Regions from separate parts of the Azoarcus olearius genome, predicted to be linked through region 2. Evidence: predicted binding sites of a transcription regulator. Region 2 holds the regulator's gene; the other holds the start of a gene.
What was found. Region 2 encodes FNR, which switches genes on or off when oxygen is low (the NO sensors DNR and NnrR bind a similar motif). Its sites were predicted from a motif close to TTGANCTAGNTCAA; they were not measured.
Positions count from the first base shown of each region.

Region 1 (3,410 bases), 1.2 Mb from region 2:
GCGCCGGCGAGCTTGCCCTTTTCGACCAGGAAGGCGAGATCCTTGGCGATGCCGCCGATGCCCTTGTCGATCGCTTCCGCGCGGGTGTCGTACAGATACACCGGATGACCGGCCAGCGCCGCCACGTGGGCAATGCCGCTGCCCATCGCGCCGGCACCGATCACCAGCACCTTCACCTGCTTGTCGAGCGCCTTGTCTGCTGCAGTCACGCCTTAATTCCCCTTGAATTGAGGAGCGCGTTTTTCCATGAAGGCGGCCACGCCTTCGCGGTAGTCATGCGAGCGGCCGCAGGCCCGCATGGCATCGCGCTCGAGGTCGAGTTGGGTATCGAAATCGTTGGTGGAGCTGGCCCAGATCGCCTTCTTGGTCTGGGCGTAGCCAAAGGTGGGACCGTTGGCGAGCGTGGCCGCGACCTGCTGCACGGTGGCCTGCAGGGCGTCGTCATCCACGCATTTCCAGATCAGGCCCCATTGTTCGGCCTGTTCGGCCGGCAGCTTGTCGCCGAGCAGCGCCAGCCCCAGCGCGCGGGCCGGACCGAGCAGGCGCGGCAGGATCCAGGAGCCGCCGGTGTCGGGAACCAGGCCGAGCTTGGCGAAGGACTGGATGAAGCTCGCCGAGCGCGCCGCGAACACCAGGTCGCAGGCCAGCGCCAGGTTGGCGCCGGCGCCGGCGGCCACGCCATTCACCGCGGCGATCACCGGCAGGTCGAGGTTGCGCAGCGTCGTCACCAGCGGCTTGTAGTTCTTCTCGATCGATGCGCCGAGGTCGGGCGCTTCGGCACCGGCCGACACGTTGCGGTCGGACAGATCCTGCCCGGCGCAGAAGCCGCGGCCGGCGGCGGCGATCACCAGCACCCGCACCGAACCGTCGGCGCGACCGGCCTGCACCTGGGCGAGCGCTTCGCGCACTTCGCGGTGCATCTGGTCGTTGAAGCTGTTGAGGCGGTCCGGGCGGTTCAAGGTCAGCGTGGCGACGCCGGCGGCGACCTCGTAGCGGATGGTTTCGAAGCTGCTCATCTGTCTCCTCCTGCTGGCACGCCGGCCGTCCCGCAATGGGCGACGGGAACCGACCGGGCGCTGCTTGTCCTTGGTTCGAGCGTCTTTTGGGATTCGAAGGTCTGGATCGCCGGAGCGATTGTTTGACCGACTGGTCAATCAATAGTAATCTTGATCCAGATCAAAAGACAAGCGCTTTCTAGTTGACGTTTTCACGCCGCGGCGACGCCCGCGACTGTCGCGGCTAGAGGCGCGGAGCGCGTGCCGCGAAGGCTGCGGCCGCACCGCCTACAACAGAGGAGACAACCGATGACCCACCCGCTCTACGCCAAGCACCAGGCGACGCTCGAGGCCGCGCTGGCCGCCATCCACACCCGCGGCTACTGGACGCCGTATGCGGAAATGCCCAGTCCCAAGGTCTATGGCGAAACCGCTGCGGACGACGGCAAGCGCGCCTTCGAGGCCTGCCTCGGCAAGGATTTCGAGCTGGATCAACCGGGCCGCAGCGGCTGGGCTGCGTCGGAACGTTCACCGTATGGCATCGCGCTCGACGTGCGCTATCCGGTTTGCGAGCCGAGCGCGCTGATCGCCGCCGCCGAAGCGGCGATGCCCGGCTGGCGCAAGATCGGCGCCGAAGGCCGGGTCGGCGTCTGCCTGGAAATCCTCGATCGCCTGAACAAGCGCAGCTTCGAGATCGCCCATGCGGTGATGATGACCACCGGCCAGGGCTGGATGATGGCCTTCCAGGCCGGCGGCCCGCATGCGCAGGACCGCGGCCTCGAAGCCGTCGCCTACGCCTGGGACGCGATGCGCGGCGTGCCGGCCACCACCGTGTGGGAAAAGCCGCAGGGCAAGAACCCGCCGCTGAAGATGCAGAAGCACTACGAGATCGTCGGCCGCGGCGTCGCGCTGGTGGTCGGCTGCGGCACCTTCCCGACCTGGAACACCTACCCCGGCCTGTTCGCCGCGCTTGCCACCGGCAACCCGGTGATCGTCAAGCCGCACAGCAACGCCATCCTGCCCGCGGCAATGACGGTGAAGATCGCCCGCGAGGTGCTGGCCGAGGCCGGCCTCGACCCCAACGTCGTCAGCCTGGCGGTGGTCGAGAAGCGCAGCGACACCCAGGCGCTCGCCACCCATCCGGCGGTGAAGTCGATCGATTTCACCGGCAGCAACGTCTTCGGCCAGTGGCTGATCGACAACGCCAGACAGGCCCAGGTGTATGCCGAACTCGCCGGCGTGAACAACGTGGTGATCGAATCCACCGACAACTACAAGGCGATGCTGCGCAACCTCGCGTTCACGCTGTGCCTGTACTCCGGCCAGATGTGCACCACCACCCAGGCCATCCTCATCCCGGCCGGCGGCATCGATACCGACCAGGGCCACAAGCGCTACGACGAAGTCGCCGCCGACCTCGGCGCCGCGATCGACAAGTTCCTGTCCGACCCGGCGGTCGCCACCGCGGTGCTGGGCGCGATCCAGTCCGACGCCACGCTCGCCCGCATCAACGAAGCCGGCCAATACGGTGACATCGTGCTGGCCTCGAAGAAGATCGAGCACCCGGAATTCCCCCAGGCCGAAGTGCGCACCCCGGTGCTGCTTGCCTGCGACGCCGCCGCCGAGAAGAGCTATATGGAAGAGCGCTTCGGCCCGATCGCCTTCGTGGTCAAGGTTGCCGACGGCGCCGCCGCGGTGGCACTGTCCGAGCGCATCGTCCGCGAGCACGGCGCACTGACCGTGGGCTTGTACTCGACCAAGGCGGAAGTCATCGACGCGATGACCGAGGCCACGCTGCGCGCCGGCGTCGCGCTGTCGATCAACCTCACCGGCGGCGTGTTCGTGAACCAGTCGGCGGCCTTCTCCGACTACCACGGCGTCGGCATGAACCCGGCAGCCAACGCCAGCTACTCGGATGCCGCCTTCGTCGCCAACCGCTTCCGCGTGGTGCAGCGGCGCTATCACGTCGAGTAAGCTGGAACGCCCCGACCACGTTTGAGGCGGCAGACGGTTTTCTCCCTCCCCTTCAAGGGGAGGGCTGGGGTGGGGATGGGGTTGGGCGCAGCGCTCACTTGAACCCCATCCCCCTCCCAACCTCCCCCTTGAAGGGGGAGGAGCAAGAAACTACGCGCACTCGACCGCCAGCCTCCCGCCGCAAGGATCCCCCATGCCCTGCTACGAAATCGACGGCCTCAAACCCGTCATCCACCCCACCGCCTACGTCCACCCCGACGCCGTGCTGATCGGCGACGTCATCATCGGGCCGCGCTGCTATGTCGCGCCGCTCGCCAGCCTGCGCGGCGACTTCGGCCGCATCGTCATGGAGGAAGGCAGCAACATCCAGGACAGCTGCGTGATGCACGGCTTTCCCGGCACCGACACGGTGGTCGGGGTCGATGGCCACATCGGCCACGG
Region 1 is NZ_CP016210.1:338,683-342,092, reverse strand. It holds gene paaH (3-hydroxyacyl-CoA dehydrogenase PaaH) at 1-209, opposite strand, end outside; gene paaG (2-(1,2-epoxy-1,2-dihydrophenyl)acetyl-CoA isomerase PaaG) at 213-1,016, opposite strand; gene paaN (phenylacetic acid degradation protein PaaN) at 1,305-2,969, shown strand; gene paaY (phenylacetic acid degradation protein PaaY) at 3,163-3,410, shown strand, end outside.
Region 1: the regulator FNR is predicted to act here: its motif matches at 1,167-1,180, upstream of paaN (phenylacetic acid degradation protein PaaN).

Region 2 (3,410 bases):
AGGCATGCTGGACACGGACCGCCGCGTTGCCGGGACGGCACTGCCGAAGATGGAAACCCTGCATCTTACGCCCCCGCTTCACCCACCAGAAGCTCAGATCACCTTCGAGTAGCGTGCCCGCTCACGGTCGGCGCGTAGATAGCGGTCGAACACCATTGCGATACCGCGGACCAGCATCCGGCCGGCGGGGAGCACGGTAATCCAGTCACCGTCGATCTCCAGAAGGCCCGCAGCCTGCATTTCCGCAAGGTCGGCGAGTTCAGCCGCAAAGTAGTCGCGGAAGTCGATGAGGTGGGCGATCTCGATCGACTGCATCGACAACTCGAAGTGGCACATCAGGGCCTGGATTACCGAACGCCGCAACAGATCGTCGGCGGTCAGCTCCACGCCGCGCAGCACCGGCAACTGGTCGCGATCGAGCGCGTCGTAGTATTCGTCGAGCGTCTTCACGTTCTGCGCGTAAGCCGCGCCAACCTTGCCGATCGCCGAGACACCGAACGCCAGCAGATCGCATTCGGCCTGCGTGGAGTAGCCCTGGAAGTTGCGGTGCAGACGCCCTTGCCGCTGGGCCACCGTCAGTTCGTCGTCCGGCTTGGCGAAATGATCCATGCCGATGTACACGTAACCGGCTTCGGTGAGGCGGCGAATCGCCAGTTGCAGAATCTGCAGCTTGGCTTCCGGCGTCGGCATGTCGCTTTGCAGGATGCGGCGCTGCGGTTTGAACAATCCGGGCAAGTGCGCGTAGCTGTAGAGGGAGATGCGGTCCGGCGAAATGTCGAGGACCTGCTCCAGCGTGCGATTGAAGCTGATGACGTTTTGCTTGGGCAGGCCGTAGATCAGATCGAGGCTGACCGACTTGAAGCCGGTGGCGCGCGCCGCGTCGATCACCAACCGGGTCTCTTCGACGCTCTGCACGCGGTTCACCGCGCGCTGCACATCATCGGAGAAATCCTGCACTCCGACGCTCATCCGGTTGAAACCGAGATTGGCGAGCATTTCCACCGTATCGAAATCGACCTTGCGCGGATCGACCTCGATCGAATACTCGCCGTTCGGGGCCAGGTTGAAGAAGCGCCGCACCGCGTCCATCAGCTGATGCATTTCCTCGTGCGACAGGAAGGTGGGCGTTCCGCCGCCAAGGTGAAGCTGCGTGACCTGCCGGCTTCCTCCGAGCGCAGCAACCTGCATCTCGATCTCTTTCTCAAGGTATTTCAGATACTTGGCAGAGCGCCCATGATCCTTGGTGATGATCTTGTTGCAGGCGCAGTAGTAGCAGATCGTATTGCAGAACGGGATGTGGAAGTATAATGACAGCGGCCGACTCACCCCGCCGACGGCGCGCTTGGCAAGCCAATCCTGCAATGCGTTGGCGTCGAATGCCTCAACGAATCGGTCTGCCGTGGGGTACGATGTGTAACGGGGACCGTTCACATCGAAGCGACGGATGAGTTGCGGATCGAAGATGAGATCTGGCTGGGCGTTCATGGGTGTGCTGTTGCTGGGCGTACCAAACGATCGCAGAAAGCCGGCTCGATGTGGTTGACATGGATCAACGCGGCCAATCTCCTGCGGATTCGGAGCAAGTTTATCGTGCAAATGAAGGCGGTGCCGATTACGGTTGCCGGACTGAAGACGGCGTGTTCGCAGTGCAATCTCGTCGAACTCTGCCTTCCCTTCGGGATGAGCGAAAATGAAATCGACCGTCTCGACGAGCTGGTAGGTGCGCGCCGCAAGATCAAGCGTCAGCAGCACCTGTACCGGGCCGGCGACCCTTTCGAAGCAATCTACGCGATCCGCACGGGCTCATTCAAGACCGACGTCCTCCTCGAGGATGGGCGGGACCAGGTCACCGGCTTCCAGATGACCGGCGAGATCCTCGGCCTGGACGGCATCAGCAGCGAGGTTCATTCCTGCAACGCGATTGCGCTGGAGGACAGCGAAGTCTGCGTCATTGCCTACGGCAAGCTGGAAGAACTGTCGCGCGAGGTCGAAGGCCTGCAGCATCAGTTTCACAAGGTGATGAGTCGTGAGATCGTTCGCGACCACGGCGTGATGATGCTTCTCGGCTCCATGCGCGCCGAGGAAAGGCTGGCTGCATTCTTGCTGAACATGTCCCAGCGCTTCACCGCACGCGGTTTTTCTGCGGCGGAGTTTCACCTGCGCATGACGCGGGAGGAGATCGGCTCCTACCTGGGGCTGAAGCTCGAAACCGTCTCCCGCGCGTTCTCCCGCTTCCAGGAGGAAGGCCTAGTCACGGTGCAGCAGAAGCACATCCGGATTCTCGACAGCGGGGGCCTGAAGAAGCTGATACAACACCAACCTGCGTGTCGCTAGTTCCTCCCGCCCCACTTCACCGCTATTTTTCCAGCACGTAGGTTCCTGGCGCCGGCGCCAAAGCCGGAAAGGCAGCATTGGCGACCGGTCGCGCGTCGACCAGTTCGCCCGCCCGCGGCTTCAACCACTGCATCCAGTCCTCCCACCAACTCCCCTCGTGGCGTTCGGCCCGGTCCAACCATGCCTCAGCCGATTCCGAGCGATGCGCTTCGGCTGCGCGATAGTTTCGCTTGGGCGGCTGAACGACCGGGTTGACGATGCCGAGGATGTGCCCCGAACTCGATAGCACGTAGCGCTTTGGGCCGGTTACAAAATTATTGATGCGGAAGGTCTGCCCCCACGGAGCGATGTGATCATCCTCCGCCGCGACGGCGTACAGCGGTTGCGAGATCGCAGCGAGGTCGAGCGGTTCGCCTGCCACCACCAGCGCGTCCTTCTGAATCAACCTGTTGTGCAGATACAGCTCCCTGAGATACCAGGAGTGCATCGCATAGGGCATCCGCGTCGCGTCCATGTTCCAGTACAGCACGTCGAACGAGGCCGGTGTTTCGCCATACAGCCAGCCGTGGACTACGTAGTGCCATATGAGACTGTTCGAACGCAGCAGGCGGAAAGCGGATGCCATCTCCTTGCCTTCCAGATAACCGGTTCGGGCCATGTTTCCGGTCAGGTAGCGGATGCTCGACTCGTCGATGAACACCTCGATGTCGCCCGGCTTCTGAAAATCGACGAGCGTGGTAAAGACGGTCCAGTCTGCCACCGGAACCGCTTCGGCCGGAAAGTGGCGATTGGCCCACGCCATGTACATGCTGAGGGCAGTGCCACCGATGCAGTACCCCACCGCATGCACCTTCTCGGCGCCTGCGAGCCCTCGCGCCGTCTCTACCGCGGCGTGCACCCCGCGTGTGACGTAGTCGTCGAACGTCACATCCCGCATCGAGGCGTCAGGGTTCTTCCAGCTTGTAATGAATACGTCCAGTCCCTGTTCGAGCAGGTAACGAATCAGGCTCTTCTTCGGAACGAGATCGAGGATGTAGAACTTGTTGATCCACGGAGTGACGATGACGACCGGATCG
Region 2 is NZ_CP016210.1:1,553,367-1,556,776, reverse strand. It holds gene dqs_RS07235 (sulfite exporter TauE/SafE family protein) at 1-6, opposite strand, end outside; gene hemN (oxygen-independent coproporphyrinogen III oxidase) at 94-1,485, opposite strand; gene fnr (fumarate/nitrate reduction transcriptional regulator Fnr) at 1,597-2,334, shown strand; gene dqs_RS07220 (PHA/PHB synthase family protein) at 2,357-3,410, opposite strand, start outside.